4 regions of the Caldalkalibacillus horti genome follow, and region 2 is predicted to be linked to each of the others. Evidence: riboswitches for the same ligand, from Rfam matches in the RefSeq annotation. Region 2 holds a riboswitch; each other region holds the start of a gene.

Region 1 (4,217 bases), on a different contig from region 2:
AAAAGCTTACACTGGAGTCTCTTTAGGTTGTTTGAGGATGTACCATGCTCAAGCTTGTCTTATCCCCTTTGTTAAGGTATTAACTATGGCAGCTTTCACATTCCTCAATCACTGCACTGGACGTAGAACGAACGTAATATGTCGTTTTCAGCTCAGATTTCCAAGCTAATAGATGCAGATCTAATAAATCCTTCGCTTTAATATTGTTTTGTACATATAAATTGAAGGAAACAGATTGATCAATATGGCGCTGACGCACTCCATTTTGACGAATGCTCCATTTTTGATCAATCACATACGCTGTTTTGTAGTACCAGTTCGTCTTCGCATTTAAATCAGGTGCTGTTACAGGAATCTTATAATCCTTCTTTTCCTCCGAATATTCTTTGCGGAAGATCGGATCAATACTAGCTGTAGAGCCTGCAATAATAGAGGTAGAAGAGTTTGGTGCAACAGCCATGAGATAACCATTACGTACACCATGCTCCTTCACATCCTGCTGAAGAACCTGCCAGTCAGGAGAATGATAGCCTCTTTGCTCAAAATACGCTCCTGTTTCCCAATCAGATCCTTCAAATGCCGGATAAGGAGATTTCTCCTTTGCTAACGTCATGCTTGCTTTTATCGTTAAATATGAGATTTTCTCATACACTTCATCACAATATTCAAGGGAGCGTTCACTTTCCCAAGTAATCCCTTGTAACGCTAGTAGATGGTGCCAGCCAAACGTACCTAGGCCAATTCCACGATACTTTTCATTCGTAATCTGAGCTTGGTGCACCGGAATATTATTTAAATCAATAACGTTATCTAGCATACGCACCTGAATAGGGATCAGGCGCTCAAGCACATCATCACCAACAGCACTTGCTAAGGAAATGGAGGAAAGATTACATACCACAAAATCTCCTGGTTCCTTCACTGTAATAATCTTACCATCCTCGGTTTTCTCTTCAATGACAGTCGTTTGGCTCATGTTCTGCATAATTTCCGTACACAGGTTACTGCAATAAATCATTCCAGCGTGCTTATTTGGGTTAGCACGATTTGCCGCATCACGATAGAACATGTAAGGTGTTCCCGTCTCTAATTGAGAGATCATGACCGATTTAAAGATATCAATAGCGGGTACCGTTGTTTTAGAAAGAGTAGGGTGTGCTACACACTCCTGGTATTTCTCCCTAAACGAGCCACTGCCTTGTTTTTCATCGTAAAAATCCTCTAGAGAATAGCCCATCACCTTACGAATTTCGTGTGGGTCAAAGAGATACCAATCCTCTCTGTTTTCTACAGCTTCCATAAACACATCCGGTATAGAGACACCTGTAAATAAATCATGGGTACGGAAACGCTCATCCCCATTGTTAAGGCGCGCGTCTAGGAACGGGAAGATATCTTTATGCCACACATCTAAATAGACAGCAATAGCACCCTGTCTTTGACCTAATTGATCAACACTGACAGCCGTATTGTTGAGCTGCTTCATCCAAGGAATAACACCAGAGGATATCCCTTTAAAGCCTTTGATATCACTACCTCTAGCTCTAATCTTTCCTAAGTAGACTCCGATTCCCCCGCCACCCTTGGACAGGTTAGCGATATCTGTATTGGAATCATAGATCCCTCTTAAACTATCATCTACTGTATCAATAAAGCAGCTAGAGAGCTGACCGTAGCTTTTACCGGCGTTAGCTAGGGTCGGTGTAGCCACTGTCATGTAAAGATTACTTAATGCCCAATACGCTTCTTTAACCAACTCAAGGCGCTTCTCTTTCTTTTCTTTTAACATAAGGGTCATGGCAATAATCATGAAACGTTCCTGAGGTAACTCGTACACCTCTTTTTGATAACCCTTCGCTAGATAACGATCTGCCAGGGTCAACAAGCCAATGTATGTAAATTTATGATCGTGATCAGGGGTAATTTCCTGCTCTAGTATTCCTATTTCTTCCTTAGTATAGCTTGTTAGAATCTGATCGTTGTAAATACCTAGGTCTGTTAGCTCCTTAATTAACAGATACAAAGAGCCGTACTTTTTGTCAGCCTCAATGCCACGAGTCGTACTAGCAGAATGATAGAGCTTATCTAAATAAATGCTCGCTGCAAAGTATGTCCAATCAGGCTCGGAAGCTGTAATGCGTTCAAGTGCAGAAAGGACTAGTAAACTAGTGACCTTATCTAATGTAGGTTCCTCCATATATTCGTAGGTAAGCTTAACCTTCTCTTTGTATTCATCCAATGGTAGTGAATACGGCTTGGCCTGTTCCTCCATATACTGTTCAAGACTAGTAAAATCTGTCGTAATATCTGTGTATCTTACTTTTGTTTGTAGCATGATTTCTCCTCCTATGCACATTAGAAAAACTTGGCTTAGCGCCAAGTCATGGCGAAAGCCTTAGATTTTCTTATACTATCTACCTTTAAACTTATAAATTTTGATAGTAAAATAAAAAGCTCATCTCAGAAGATGAGCACATAGAATGAAGGCAGACCACACGTCAATTAGTCCTTTTTCATTCTATCTTCTCAGCTCCCGAAGAAGACAGTCTGTAACTATAAAGGCAGGTCTCCTGACTTATGCTTCTCCTTACTTTAAGCCCTTCCCGTGAGAGTCACAGTGGATGTGCTTATTTCATCAGCATGTACAGTTGCGGGTACAGTTTTGGCTTTGAACCAAATTCCCTTTTTAAGTCGATGAATCGACACCTTTATAGCAAAAATATACTAAATATTGAATTCTCAATTGAGAACAACACTAAATATTGATTTCGTAACTAGAATTATAAACTCAACATCTCTGTTTGGCAACATGATTTTTTTACCCCCAAAAGCTAAATCTTACTCCAATGCACATGAGACAAGGACTCACCAAGATAAAAAAATTTTCTTTTGAAAAAAAGAGTTTTTTATTTCATTCTTTAAATCCCTGTATTTGTTAATTGTGTAGAATGAAGGGTTGTTTATAATAAATTAAAATAGGATAATTGAATGAAGAGGATCATACCTCTTATTAGCGTAAACGTAAGTGTTCTACTAGAGGGGAGAGAAAGAGATGGGCTTACTTTTAATCTTAATCGGATTTTTAGGAGTGTTTATATTGAGTAATCAGTATACGATGGTTAAAAACCAACGTAGGGAGATTGAGCTTTTAGAGGAGATTGCTGATAAATTAAATAGAATAAGAGAATAGGATATAACAAGGTTATCGGTTGTCACTTCATAACTACTATGATATTAATAGAGTGATCGTTCTATACAAAGGTGGAAATAGTATGAGTAAAAAAAAGGAAGATTTATTGCAACATTCGGAAAGGCTATTTTATGAATATGGCTTTCATGCGATAGGACTGAAAAGGGTTGTAAATGAAGCCAATGTAGCTCTTATGACACTGTATAACCACTTTGCGTCCAAGGAAGAGTTGGTTTTAGCTGTATTAAAAAGGAGAGGGGAGAGATATTTCAAGTTATTACAGTCCTCTATCCAAAATTATTCCTCAGCAAGTGCGGCTGAATTAGCAGAGGGACATCTAGCATGGATTCGGCAGCATAGCTCGAAAGGATGTATGTTTTTACGCGCTAAAGAGGAATTTGCTTCGAGCGAAGAGTATGAGATTGTGGAATATGTAAATCAACATAAGCAAGCCTTAATATCTTATTTTGAAGAGCTTGGTTTTCAGCAGAAACAAGCGATTCAACTCGCTTTATTATTCGAAGGAGCTACAGCTTTAGCGGAAGTCCTAGATGCTGAACAGGTTAGTGAGCAGCTCCGTCATTTAGTTAAAGGAATTTCGTAAGCATTATGCTTACTTTTTTTAAAACAAAATATAATGATCGTTCTATCTAAAGTTAATGATAATAGAAAAGGGATCAGACAATAGTTCTCATTCAAAAGTACACGTACTAAAGAATTGGAGGAAAAACGGATGTGGAAACTGGTATTCCTTGGTGTAGCCATGATTGCTGTAACATATGCATTGGCCCGGCTCAGCTTCGGATTATTTTTACCTGATATAGCAGAATCACTTCGTTTAACAGCAGGTGAAGCAGGAATGATTGGATCAACAGCATATATTGCATACACGTTTGCTTTGCTAACATCTTCTTTCCTCATCCAACGATGGGGGACGAAAAAGGTCGTACAATGCTCTGGTTTAAGTGCCCTTCTAGGATTAATAGGAATAGCTCTTGCTCAAGATGTCTATACAATGGTTTTGTGT
Region 2 (4,217 bases):
TTATCGAACCGACAACGTGCCATCCTAGAATTTATTAAAAGCGAAGTAAAAGACAAAGGATATCCACCTTCAGTAAGAGAAATTGGTGAAGCCGTAGGACTAGCTTCTAGCTCCACTGTACACGGGCATTTAGCACGTTTAGAGAAGAAAGGCTTAATACGCCGAGATCCAACTAAGCCAAGAGCCATTGAAATCCTTGATGATGAGTTTATCCGTAGCGAGGAAATTCAAAGCACACCGTTTGTTCGCGTCCCTGTTATAGGTAAAGTTACAGCTGGACAACCTATCACCGCTATTGAGAACGTGGATGAATATTTCCCTCTTCCAGAGCGCTTTGCACATGATTCCGAGCACATCTACATGCTTTCCGTACAAGGTGACAGTATGATTGAAGCAGGTATCTATGATAGAGATTATGTCATTGTGAAGCAGCAGAACGTAGCGAATAACGGAGATATTGTCGTAGCCATGACGGATGAAGGAGAAGCTACAATTAAACGCTTCTTTAAAGAAAAGGATTACTTCAGACTACAGCCTGAAAATTCATCTCTTGAACCTATCATTCTTCGAGACGTATCCATTCTTGGAAAAGTAGTAGGAGTATTTCGCACCCTACATTAATACTTGAGTTAGATTATTATGCTAGCTATGTTACATGAACTAGATATTACTTCGAGCATATTTAAAGCCCGTTACTCCAACTTGTGGAGTACGGGCTTTTCTTGTTGTTTATTGTTCAATCTAAGTGGTTGTGATTTCATCCTAAAATCACAACATATTATTACAACATATCTTACATTTTAAAGTACACTTTTTCCTTAGTCTACAATCTGAACAGCAATGGCCCTGCCTTGCATCGGATACGACTCAGCCAAGGTACCCGTATGATAAACTCTAACCATCTGCCCTTTAATAAGTCTATCCTTGGTTATCTCATTCCCCTCCTTGTCGTAAAATGTAACAGCTTCATCAAAAGAAAAACTAATCGCTTCTTTTCCCTGCCATTCGGATTGAGGAATATCTGCATGTTCGATACCTTGAATAACTAAGATAGAATTTCCGCCCTCGGCAATTGAATAAATCATTCCCTCAAAGTAAGGTGTATCATCTAAAGAGCCCCCCTCGCCTGTCGACATGCCATCCGTTCCACATCCAGCTAAAAGAACTATTGTTAGACCTAGAAGTAATAGATAATATAATGGCTTTGACTCTACCTTCATTTTTGTTGTTATTTTCTTCGTCACTCTAATCCACCCCATCTCAAGTTTCTTGTACTCTATTATAGACGTAATAAATCCTTAAAATGTTTAACTAATTCATAATCTTGACATAACTTAGTAGAAGTGATACCCTCCTCTTAACTATGAACGCTTTGTCATGGCGTTTTGGTGAAGGAAGAACATTTGAATAAGTGGAAACAGGTTCCTTGATTGAATCAAGGATTAAAAGGGAAGCCCGGTGCAATTCCGGTACGGTCCCGCCACTGTGAAGGATGAGTTAGCTCAAGGTAAGCCACTGATCACCTATGATTGGGAAGGCGTGAGCTAATGTTGAATCTTAAGTCAGGAGACCTGCCTGTTTCGACAGCACTGTTTTTAACCTACGGGAGATAGGGAGGTGTTAGGACTCGATTAATAAGCATGGGTAATCTATACCCTTATTCTTTGGTGTCTCTAACTATCTTTATGAACGTTGGAGATGCCTTTTTTGTGCCTTTTTAGTTAATAATGGAATGGAGATGAAGCGATGAAATGCAGTAACCTTGGATATCCGCGTATTGGAGAGAATCGCGAGTGGAAAAAAACATTAGAGACATTTTGGGCTGGAAAGCTAACAGAAGAAGAATTTTATGAGCAAACAACACAGCTTCGATTACACCATCTTCAAAAGCAAAAGGAAAAAGGGATTGACATCATTCCAGTAAACGACTTTACGTTCTATGATCATATGCTAGATATGGCCGTTATGTTCGGTCTTGTCCCTAAGCGCTTTTCTTATTCGGGTGGACGTGTTCCTCTATCCACTTACTTTGCTATGGCCAGGGGAGAGCAAAACGCTGTAGCCTGCGAAATGACAAAGTGGTTTAATACAAACTACCATTACATCGTTCCAGAGCTTGACGACGTTACCCCACACCTAACCGAGAACAAGCCACTGACAGCGTATAAAGAAGCTAAAGAGAAGCTTGGCATTAAAAGTAAGCCAGTACTTATTGGTCCATATACATTTGTAAAATTATCTAAAGGCTATGAGAAAAAGGATCTAGCACAAACCATTCTATCCTTTCTCCCTCTCTATGAGCAAATTGTAAAAGAGCTACAGAAAGAAGGAGTTGAATGGGTTCAAATCGATGAGCCAGCTCTAGTTACTGCTTGTACAAAGTCAGAAAAAGAGCTTCTTTTCAGCATCTTTGAAAGACTTCATACAGCCGCACCACAGCTTAACATTATGCTACAAACCTACTTTGATTCCATCGTGCCTGAGTCAGATTGGCTGAACCTGCCTGTACAAGGAATAGGGTTAGATTTTGTACACGGTGTAGAACAGAACCTTACGCAGTTACACATCTCTGGCTTTCCAGAAGACAAAGTCCTGGCTGTCGGTCTCATTGATGGAAGAAATGTTTGGCGCACTACTTTGTCTAAGAAATGGGAGCTGATTGAAGAGCTTTTACAGATTGTAGAAGCAGATCGAATTTGGCTCCAGCCATCCTGTAGCCTGCTACATGTTCCTGTAAGCGCCCAAAAGGAATCTCATTTAGCCTATGAAATTAGAAGTGCACTAGCGTTCGCTGATGAAAAACTAGATGAAATCGTCCTGCTGAGCAAACGACACACACTAGGGGCAGAAGCAACGAAAAAGGAATTTACAGAGCATGAAGAAGCCCAGCAGCTATTACTCCATTCCCCCACTAGAGCTCGTACAAAGGTGCATGAAGCCGTTCAGAGCATACAGGAGGATCATATCGGGAGACATAGCTCGTTCAACGAACGAAAAGAAATTCAACAGAAAACTTGGGACCTTCCTCTTCTTCCAACAACAACAATAGGTAGCTTCCCTCAATCAGCTGAGGTGCGCCAGGCACGCCAGAAGTTCAGAAAATTTGAGTGGTCCGAGAAGCAATACGAAGAGTATATCGAAGATAAAATAAAGGAATGGATTAACATTCAAGAAGATATAGGGCTTGACGTACTCGTTCACGGAGAGTTTGAGCGTACAGATATGGTTGAGTTTTTTGGTGAAAAGCTAGGTGGCTTTGTCTTTACTAAATATGGCTGGGTACAGTCCTATGGTTCGCGTTGTGTGAGACCACCCATTGTCTACGCTGATGTTGAATTCCTTGAGCCTATGACCGTTAAAGAAAGTGTATTTGCTAAGTCACTAACTCAGAAACCAGTTAAAGGAATGCTAACGGGACCTGTCACCATCCTGAATTGGTCATTTATTCGCGACGATATTTCAAGAAAGCAGGTTGCCTACCAAATTGCCCTTGCCTTGCAGCAGGAAGTAAAAGCACTTGAGGATGCAGGAATTAACATGATCCAGGTGGATGAACCCGCCTTGCGTGAAGGATTGCCTTTGAAGAAGGCAGATTGGAATGAGTATCTGAGCTGGGCTGTTACAGCGTTTCGCTTAACCACTTCCTCCGTGGCAGACAGCACGCAAATTCATACCCATATGTGCTATTGTGAATTCCATGATTTCATTCATGTGATTAGTGAGCTTGATGCCGATGTTATCTCTATTGAAACGTCTCGAAGCCATGGAGAGCTTATCGCTGCCTTTGAACAAAATATCTATGACAAAGGAATTGGTCTAGGAGTCTATGACATCCACAGCCCCCGTATTCCTGAAGTAGATGAAATGTCCAAAATGATTCAACGAGCATTGGACGTCTTAAACCCTTCACAATTCTGGATCAACCCTGATTGTGGGCTAAAAACTAGAGGAGTAGATGAAACCATTCCATCCTTGAAAAATATGGTTGTAGCAACACAAGCTGTTCGACAGCAGCTACTTCAACAGAAATCCTAGTTAGACAATGGAGGATGAACATGACTCTTAAAGCAAAGCCCGTACATGAATCTAGGACTCTTTTAACAGATCTTATTTTTCCTCCAGACACCAATCATCATCATACCGTATTTGGCGGAAAGGTCATGGCCTATGTCGATAAAATTGCCTGCATTGCCGCTATGAGGCATTGCCGTAAGCCG
Region 3 (4,217 bases), on a different contig from region 2:
ATTCTGTTCGTTGATATTTAAATAAATATTGCCTTCCAAGTACGTTCCGCGATTCAAAATCGATTGCGGTGAAAGAACACTTAATTGTTCCGCCGTAACCTCAAGAGACTCATTCGCCTCATTCGCTCTAAACGAGCCAGCGTTTGTTAGCTTCCCTTTCTGACTCACGCGGTAATTGTATTCCTGATTGTTTACCATTTTAAAGCGATAGATAGTTAAACCATTACTACTTGTAGTTTCTATTGGCTTAATTTCTTCAAAGGCCACAAAATGTTTTGTTTTCCGACCGAGAAAAAGCGTCGCTTCCTCCGGCACCGTAAAAGTTATCTCACGTGCTAACGGAATCGCTCCAGAAACTGATTGTGCAGAGGCAGCTATGGTGACAGTGACACTGCTGCTTAATGTCGTAAAGCCTTCTGCGATGCGTCCTTCGCTTGGTTCAAAAGAATAGAAGTACGTATTGCCCGCTATAACCAATACGGGATATTGCCCGGCAGACGTCTTTTGGCCCAACGTTAAAGAGGTATCGTTTGGACTGTTCTGGCCGATCTTGACGGAATAATCCTCATCAACATTCCAGCCTGCATTACTCGCTTTAAGGTTGAGTTGACGGAGCTCAAAGGCCTGATTCGATTCATCCGTTACCGTTAAAACGCCGCCGCCAACACTGAGCCCCTCCGGATCAATACCTCTGTATCGATATTCGCCTACAGGCAAATAAGCCGTATAAATTTTATAAATGTCCTCTTCCCCTGCTCCAATATCTACCTGTTGTCCATCCGGCTTATATACCTCTAAAGTTACGGTTTTGGGTGCCACGGTAAATGTGACATTATGTTCAGGCTGAGTGTTTTCCTCGAATAAACCGGGTTTCTTCGCTTGTTCAAAAGCATGCTGAGCCTGGTCAAGAGCCAATACTTTGGCATTCACCTCTTCCTGCGTCGCGCTCAGGTCGGCAATTAGCTGCTGAGCCGACACAATGACGTCGACCAAAGCATCAAGTTCTTCCTGAATGACCCAGTAGTCCGTTGTGTTGACATCCGATCCGTCTATACTAACCTGTACCGAATTCTGATTTACTTCGGCCTCTTCGATAGCCCTCTCCAAATGTCCCGTGTTCACTTCACTAACGTCATCTTCTTCAGTGGTATCCAGTGCTACGATTAAAGATGTTAAAGCGGCATCCACCAGCTCTTGACTACTTTCCATGTTCGTGAGAACTTGATACGCGTTGTCATATGCTAATTGAACTGCTGAATCGGCAAGAATCTCCCATTTATCAGGAGCACTGTTGATCTCTGCTACTTTTGCCGTTAACGCATCCTTATTGGCAGGGTTAATAAGAACCTCTGAACCATCATAGGTACTGCCTAAGTCTGCCCCAAGCCCATACACCGTGAATTGCCAGCGAATCACATCGCCTGTTTCAACCCGCAGTTCAGCAGCCCCTACATTCGGGAAGCGATCGTTTACTGCATACATCCACCCTGAATCGGAAGTGTAATCAAATTCCTCTAGCCAACTAGCATCCGCTCTGTCGCCTATCCGATCTTCTCCCCCAATTGCATCCAAAATATAGGAAGGAATCTGAAGGGCACCAGGATCGTGGTCGTAAACACTTGCCAGATAGAAGCCGTTCTCAAAACTGCCTCTATAATGGGACCGATCTTCTCCTAACAGTCCTATAATAACCTCTGCTGCATTATCTCCTACTTCAAAGGGCACACGAACCGGCTCTATGATGTAGCCCTGTCCCAAAGTAAACTTTTCAACCGATACTGTCACATAGTTTTCCCCAGAACTAAGCTCCGTTACGTCTTCTGCGGCCATTGCCAATGTCGGACTAACTAATGAAAAAAGCATCAATATAGACAACCACAAAGCCAAAAACCGATTTCCCCTGTTATTCAAAAAGCTCACACCTCTCCCAAATTCGATTGGTTCACCCCATACAAAAACACCTTTTACTGGAAATCAGAAAAGGTGTTTGACATCTGGACATGCCATGCCCAAATAAAGACACAGCTAAACATCTCTCCTTCCATCCTCGTGGAATTATAGACTAAATAAATGGCATGTCTCCTGGCTTCGCTTCATCGCAAGACTAACCTACCTTCCCGTATCCAAACGATACAGTGGCGTATCTCGTTAGCCTGCTCTGCGTTACAGTGGCGGGACCGCGTCAGATTTACACTGATCTTCCAAGCTGTTGTTTAATAACAGCACCATTTACTGAGTATATGAAATTGACAGTCAATCATACAAAGGTGTGAGGTATCTATGTAAGTTAAAACACTATGAAATGACTGGTATTAATATGATAACTTCATCTTATGCTTAACCACATGGAACGTCAAGCTTTATAAGTCTTTGATCGATTCAAAACAATTAAATGGATGAGACAGTCAACTTGAAAAATCCTTCAACTGGATTCCATTTGGAATGATACTGTCCGTTTTTTTCAACAATCGTATTCCCAAATCATCTATTTTTCGAAAAAGCTCTCCTTTCCAATGGCGGGAAGACTTCCCATCTCTTTTTGATATACTTTTATAAAATGCTCGTAATGACTTCGGAAAGATTGATAATCCTTTGCTGCACGGTAAGCTTTCATTAAAAACACGTTTGCTTCCTCGTCCAATTCATTACGCGAAACGATCTTTCTAGCAATTAATATGGATTGGGTTACTTGATTATTTGTAAGAAGCCAGCGAACTAGCCTTATAGCAAAATCGTGATAGCGTATCGCGAGTCCTTCTTGTTCTGGAACGGACCACGTATAAAATTTGTTTTCATACAAGTCGCCAGTAAAGCTTTTTTCCCATTCGAGCGCTTCTTTAACCGTAAATTCATTCCATTCTTTCACACGGTAAACATAGGATTCGAATGAAATAAAGTCCGCATCTATATGAGTCATTTCTAACATAAACTGTTCGTCGAAAGTACGGACTATTGATTTTAAACCATGTGATTGCAATGCCTTACGCAACTGGTAAACTGCCGTATTAAGGTATCCCACCGCATTCTCTAATGGCATTTCTGGAAAAACTTCGTCAATAACTCTATCCCTTGAAACCGCTCGACCTCGCCCAAGAAGTAAAAATGCAAATAATTCTTGACTCTTTTTTGAAATGAACTTCACTTTGCCCGCATCCACACTACTAACCTCTAAACCGCCTAATGCTTTCACTACTAATCGGTTGACATCCATCTCTTTAGGCGGCTTATTATTTTTCTCTCTTGCCCTTTCAATGGTTTGTATCAATCTTTTTTGCGATACTGGCTTAACCATATAATCAAGCGGATACGTATCAAAAGCATCAACCGCATATTCTCGATGAGAAGTCACAAATACAATTTCCATATTTTTTTGACCAGCGCGCAATTGTCGAGCAAGCTCTAATCCACTTTCGTCTGCAATCATAATATCAACAAATGCTATATCGACCACTGTATTTTGCGTGAATAGAAGGGCGTCTTTTACACTTTGAAATCCACCGATTATTTCTATATTTTCTATTCTTCTTAACATTCTTTGCATAATTGCGAGCATCGCTTGTTCATCGTCGATGATGATCACCTTCAACTTTTTCACCTTCTCTCAACGAAAGATAGACGGCACTGCCTTTCCCTAATACGCTGTCAATCCATAAATCTCCGCCACTCATCTTCGCAAATTGGCAACTGACTTGTAGACCTAATCCTGTCCCGCGTTCCCCCTCGGTTCCGATCGTAGAGATGACTTGTCTTTCGGTAAATAATTGTCCTAATAACTTTTTAGACATGCCAATACCTTGATCGCGTATGGTAATCACGATTTTTCCTTCATGATACTTTTCGGCTACAACCTCAACCATTGCCCCCCGGTTAGAAAATTTAATCGCATTGGAAAGTATATTGCGAATTACCATGACAATCGCTTCTCGATCGACATATACAATTATAGCTTCGTCAACTTTAATTGCGATGTCAATATCTTTCGCCTTACTTTTAATAGATAGTATACGATAAGCTTCATAAATAAGATCGACTAAGGCCAACGATTCAGGGTTAAGCGACACGTCATTTTTTTGATTGCGAAACCATTCAAGCACATTGCCAACCGTCATATATGTCGAACGAATTTGTGTACTTAAAAAATCAAGCAGCTCAGCTGTTTCCGACGAGAACATTTGCTTTTCTTCTTCTAGCATTTCTATCAAATTCACCTGAAGAGC
Region 4 (4,217 bases), on a different contig from region 2:
AAGGAGACAGGCAGTGTGGATAGATGTTCCTAAAGATCTATCACCAGCAATAGAAAGTCTAAATATAGGAGACAAGGTCTCCGTATTACATGGTAATGTTGATGATTCATATCCTTTGCAGACAACAGCTATTGAAATTGAAATCGTAGAAAGGTGAATTAGGTTTCACTCTTGGTAGCAAGCCTCCATTGGAACTACAGTAAACTCGACATAAGAGTATTATTAATGACTACCCCCTTTTTAAAATTTAAAAAGGGGGTTTTAAATAATAAAAATTAGGTCTTAAGTAATATTCACTCCTCAATTGAAGCTAATAAACATGCTCCTTTGGTAAGCCGAAGCCTTAATTTCTCTATTTTCCTATTATTCAATAAGTATCTGTTCATTGCGTATCCTCTATTATTCAAGGAGTTCCATCACTTTTTTCAGAGTAATATGCTATACTTTTAGTAGAAATAAAACGACGAAGATCAGACTAAGAAGAAGGGATGACATGGCCGTACAAAAGACACTCTTCCTTTTAGCCGTCACTCTTGTAGGGCTACTTTTTACACTACTAAAAGTTCCTGCAGGCTGGCTAATTGGAGCTTTACTAACGGGAATTTTTTATCGTTTATGGATTGGAAAGTTACAATTTTCGGACTCTGTGTTTAAGCTTGCCTTAGCTCTAGTTGGTGTCAATATTGGGTTTATGATGAACATGAGCTTTTTCTCTAACCTGCTGCATTTTTTTCTTCCTTTATTTGTTGCAATCGGCTTGTTATTAGCAGCTGGGATTGTATTTGGACATTTGCTACATAGGCTGACAGGCTTGGACTCTGTGACAAGCTTTTTTTGTTTTATCCCTGGGGGGGCGTCTGAAGCGGTAGCAATAAGTCAAGAATACGGGGCAAATGAGCCTATTGTAGCTGCGTTTCACTCGACAAGAATCTTTTTATATGTTCTTACCATTCCTATACTTGTAGGAATAACAAATCCACTTCCAAGTAAAACAGGACTTAACCTTAGTGATTACTCTATTACTTTTACTGAAGTACTAGTCATAGGAGTTATTATTATACTTGCTATCTACCTTTCTAAGCTGTACAAGCTTCCAGCCGGTACACTCCTTTATGCCATGCTATTTGGTTTTTTGTTGAATCAATTTGTCTTAGATATTGATAACCCACCATCCTTAATTGTAGCCATAGGGCAGCTTTTATTGGGCGGAATTATTGGCTTAAGATTTACTCGTGAAACGTTCAAAAAGCTGAAGCAGGTAGGAAAGTATGGGATTCTCCTGCTGTTCACTTTTTATGGATTTAGCTTTGCTGTTGCATATCTATTTACCGTTTCATCTCCCTTAGATTTTCTCATGAGCTTACTAAGCTCGGTGCCTGCGGGAGCGGCAGAAATGGCTTCAACTGCCTATTTTCTACAACTAGATGCGTCACTTGTGGCGAGCCTTCAATTAACGAGATTAATTACCATCTTTATTATGATGCCCGTGTTAGCCCATTTGCTTTTTAGAGCTAGAGCTCGTAAGCAGTAAATAATAAATGAAGATACAGCTTTTACAATTTTTAGATTAAATATTATAATATTCTTAAATTACCAAAGCTGTGCTCGTTTGCAGAAGGAGGATACGTATGAAGAAAGCTGTATCCTACCCGTATTATACAGCCTTAAGTCTATTTTTTGGATTTTTATTTGTTTTGATTACAGACTTTATTCTTACTAGAAATATGTCCAATATAGTGACTTTTCCTTTAATAATCATAGGGTATCTATTTTTGGGAGAGACGATGCAACAGGTGGTTTTAAAAAGGGTATCCAACAAAAAAGGTAAGCTATCCCTGAGTATGTGTATGATTTTTTCAATCGTCATGAGCTCTATTTTAGCTTTCTAAGTGAAAGGAAAAGGCTGGATAAGGCTCCTATTAGCCTTTTATAGTAATCTCAACCTAGCCTTTGTTCAATTTAATCTATATAATGAAGCATAGAGAGCTTAAAATATGCAATATGCTTGCTATAGACTGATATAGCAAGATACATATCCAAATAGGTCTCATTTTAGTAAATGGAATGAGGAAAAGGGAAGCTGGTGTAAGTCCAGCGCGGTCCCGCCACTGTAAACGCGAAAAGGCGACGAAAAAACCACTGTGAACCTCATGGGAAGGGAGTCAGCCTTGATGATGCGTAAGTCAGGAGACCTGCCTATTTGGCATAGGGTCTTAAGTATCCTTCGAGGAAAAGGAAGCTTAAGCTAGAAGCAGCAAGGCAGTCAACGAGACTGTTGCCTAAACAAACCATGGCTATATTCCTTATGTGCAGGATAAAGATAAGGGACAAGGTTACCGGTTAACATTAGGTCTGTGTGCTGTATTCATTAGCTGGAGCACCTTTTCATTGGAAAGGTGTTCTTTTACTATCAGACTTTTTTAATTCAGAGGTTGATAGTATAAGAAAAGCTTGTATAGAAGTCTTCTCGAAGAGGTTGTCTAGTCCATCATTAGAGGAAGCTTTTCTAATGAGCTCTATACCAATAAATGAATCAACCTAGAGGGAACCAGTAGGAGGAATGAAAACATGGAATCGTGGAAACTATGGAAAAAATGGGGCTTGCTTAGCCTAGTTCTTATCGTTTGTTTGACGTTAGGATTAGTAGCATGTGGTACAGATAACGCTGATCCAGCACCACAGGGTAATCAAGAGGAAATAGAGGGAGAAGAAGCTCCTAGCACAGAAGGTGAAGCTGAGGGGGAAGAGGCTGGCGACAATGAGCCTAGCTTTCCCATTACAATTACAGATGGTTTAGGAAATGAAATCACAATTGAGGAGCAGCCAGAAACGATTGCTTCTGTTTTTCCAAGTAATACAGAAATGGTTTATGCGTTAGGCTTGGGTGAAAAAGTGGTTGGAGTTTCCGTTTGGTGTAATTTCCCTGTTGAAACCCAAGATGTTGCTAAAATAGGGGATATGGAAATGAATGAGGAGGAAATCCTACTTCTTTCACCTGACCTATTATTGATTTCTCAATCTCAATATAATCAGCAGGTTGAAGCGGTTCAGCGTTTTGAAGAAGTTGGCATTCACGTTATAGCGGTACAGGATGCTTCCAGTTTTGCAGATGTATATGATACATTTCGTCTAATTGGGCAAGCCACTGGAGCTGTTACAGAAGCTGAGGATATCATTGCTGAGATGGAGGAGCGTTTAGCAGCTGTAAAAGAAAAAGCAGAGGCTGTTACGGAACCAAAACGAGTTTGGATTGAGGTATCTCCTTCGCCAGATATTTTTACAACAGGGAAAAACACATTTATGGATGAGATGTTGCAAGTCATCCAAGCGGTGAATATAGCTGGAGAACATGAAGGCTGGGTGAGCTTGACGGAGGAAGAGATTATTCAGCTTAATCCCGATGTGATTATAGCAACGTATGGTAGTTATATGGATGTTGAAGAAGAGGTTATGAATCGTTCAGGGTGGGGAGAGGTGCCCGCTGTGAAAAATGAACAAGTATTTGAGGTGGATGAGGATACAGTAACACGTTCAGGTCCACGTTTAATTGATGGGGTGGAGACACTTGCCAAGCATATTTACCCGGAAATCTTTGAATAGAATTATTTTACTTTATGTTTGCTGTGGAGGGCTTGTTCTTGTAACAAGCCTTCTTGGATTATTTTATAGTAGTGTCACCATCCCAATGAAGGACATCGTGCATATTCTTTTAGAAAAGAGTGTTGGACTTGGGTTGGGATTAGAGATAGAAAAACAGGTAGCCATGATTATCTGGGAAATTCGTCTTCCACGGGTTATTTTGGCAGGTATTGTAGGAGCTTCATTAGCTCTTGCAGGAGCGGCATTCCAGGGGCTATTACGTAATCCCTTAGCTGATCCATATACGATTGGTGTTTCATCAGGAGCAGCGTTAGGAGCAGTAGCTGTCATATTTTTTCAAATCACTTTGGTTGGTCTACAGGGCTTTACCCTTCCTTTATTTTCAATTGCGGGTGGTTTTTTTACGCTACTGTTGGTTTACAGCTTAACACGTCTTTCAGGGCGAGGGATGGCGGTACAGACTATCATTCTGGCGGGCATTATTATTAGCTCGTTTGTAGGAGCTTTTATCTCATTAATTATTGCTCTTAGTGGGACAGAACTACGCCAGATCATTTACTGGATTATGGGTAGTGTAGGGATGAGGGGATGGAGCTATGTTGGCTTGGTACTCCCTT

The links. Region 2 has a riboswitch for cobalamin ahead of metE (5-methyltetrahydropteroyltriglutamate--homocysteine S-methyltransferase). Riboswitches for the same ligand answer to the same signal wherever they lie in the genome.
Region 1: linked by a shared signal. The riboswitch ahead of J2S11_RS20485 (ribonucleoside-diphosphate reductase subunit alpha) and the one ahead of metE (5-methyltetrahydropteroyltriglutamate--homocysteine S-methyltransferase) in region 2 are both predicted to bind cobalamin.
Region 3: linked by a shared signal. The riboswitch ahead of J2S11_RS11660 (S-layer homology domain-containing protein) and the one ahead of metE (5-methyltetrahydropteroyltriglutamate--homocysteine S-methyltransferase) in region 2 are both predicted to bind cobalamin.
Region 4: linked by a shared signal. The riboswitch ahead of J2S11_RS01795 (ABC transporter substrate-binding protein) and the one ahead of metE (5-methyltetrahydropteroyltriglutamate--homocysteine S-methyltransferase) in region 2 are both predicted to bind cobalamin.

The regions. Positions count from the first base shown of each region.
Region 1 covers NZ_JAUSTY010000026.1:305-4,521, forward strand. The annotation lists gene J2S11_RS20485 (ribonucleoside-diphosphate reductase subunit alpha) at 80-2,335, opposite strand; cobalamin riboswitch at 2,544-2,725, opposite strand; gene J2S11_RS20490 (hypothetical protein) at 3,053-3,190, shown strand; gene J2S11_RS20495 (TetR/AcrR family transcriptional regulator) at 3,273-3,794, shown strand; gene J2S11_RS20500 (MFS transporter) at 3,924-4,217, shown strand, end outside.
Region 2 covers NZ_JAUSTY010000021.1:5,981-10,197, reverse strand. The annotation lists gene lexA (transcriptional repressor LexA) at 1-621, shown strand, start outside; gene J2S11_RS18615 (DUF3221 domain-containing protein) at 819-1,244, opposite strand; cobalamin riboswitch at 1,403-1,593, shown strand; gene metE (5-methyltetrahydropteroyltriglutamate--homocysteine S-methyltransferase) at 1,747-4,035, shown strand; gene J2S11_RS18605 (acyl-CoA thioesterase) at 4,056-4,217, shown strand, end outside.
Region 3 covers NZ_JAUSTY010000009.1:9,075-13,291, reverse strand. The annotation lists gene J2S11_RS11660 (S-layer homology domain-containing protein) at 1-1,887, opposite strand, end outside; cobalamin riboswitch at 2,056-2,245, opposite strand; gene J2S11_RS11655 (response regulator) at 2,486-3,580, opposite strand; gene J2S11_RS11650 (sensor histidine kinase) at 3,561-4,217, opposite strand, start outside.
Region 4 covers NZ_JAUSTY010000001.1:387,366-391,582, reverse strand. The annotation lists gene J2S11_RS01810 (DUF3221 domain-containing protein) at 1-157, shown strand, start outside; gene J2S11_RS01805 (AbrB family transcriptional regulator) at 494-1,531, shown strand; gene J2S11_RS01800 (hypothetical protein) at 1,629-1,889, shown strand; cobalamin riboswitch at 2,026-2,214, shown strand; gene J2S11_RS01795 (ABC transporter substrate-binding protein) at 2,569-3,600, shown strand; gene J2S11_RS01790 (FecCD family ABC transporter permease) at 3,566-4,217, shown strand, end outside.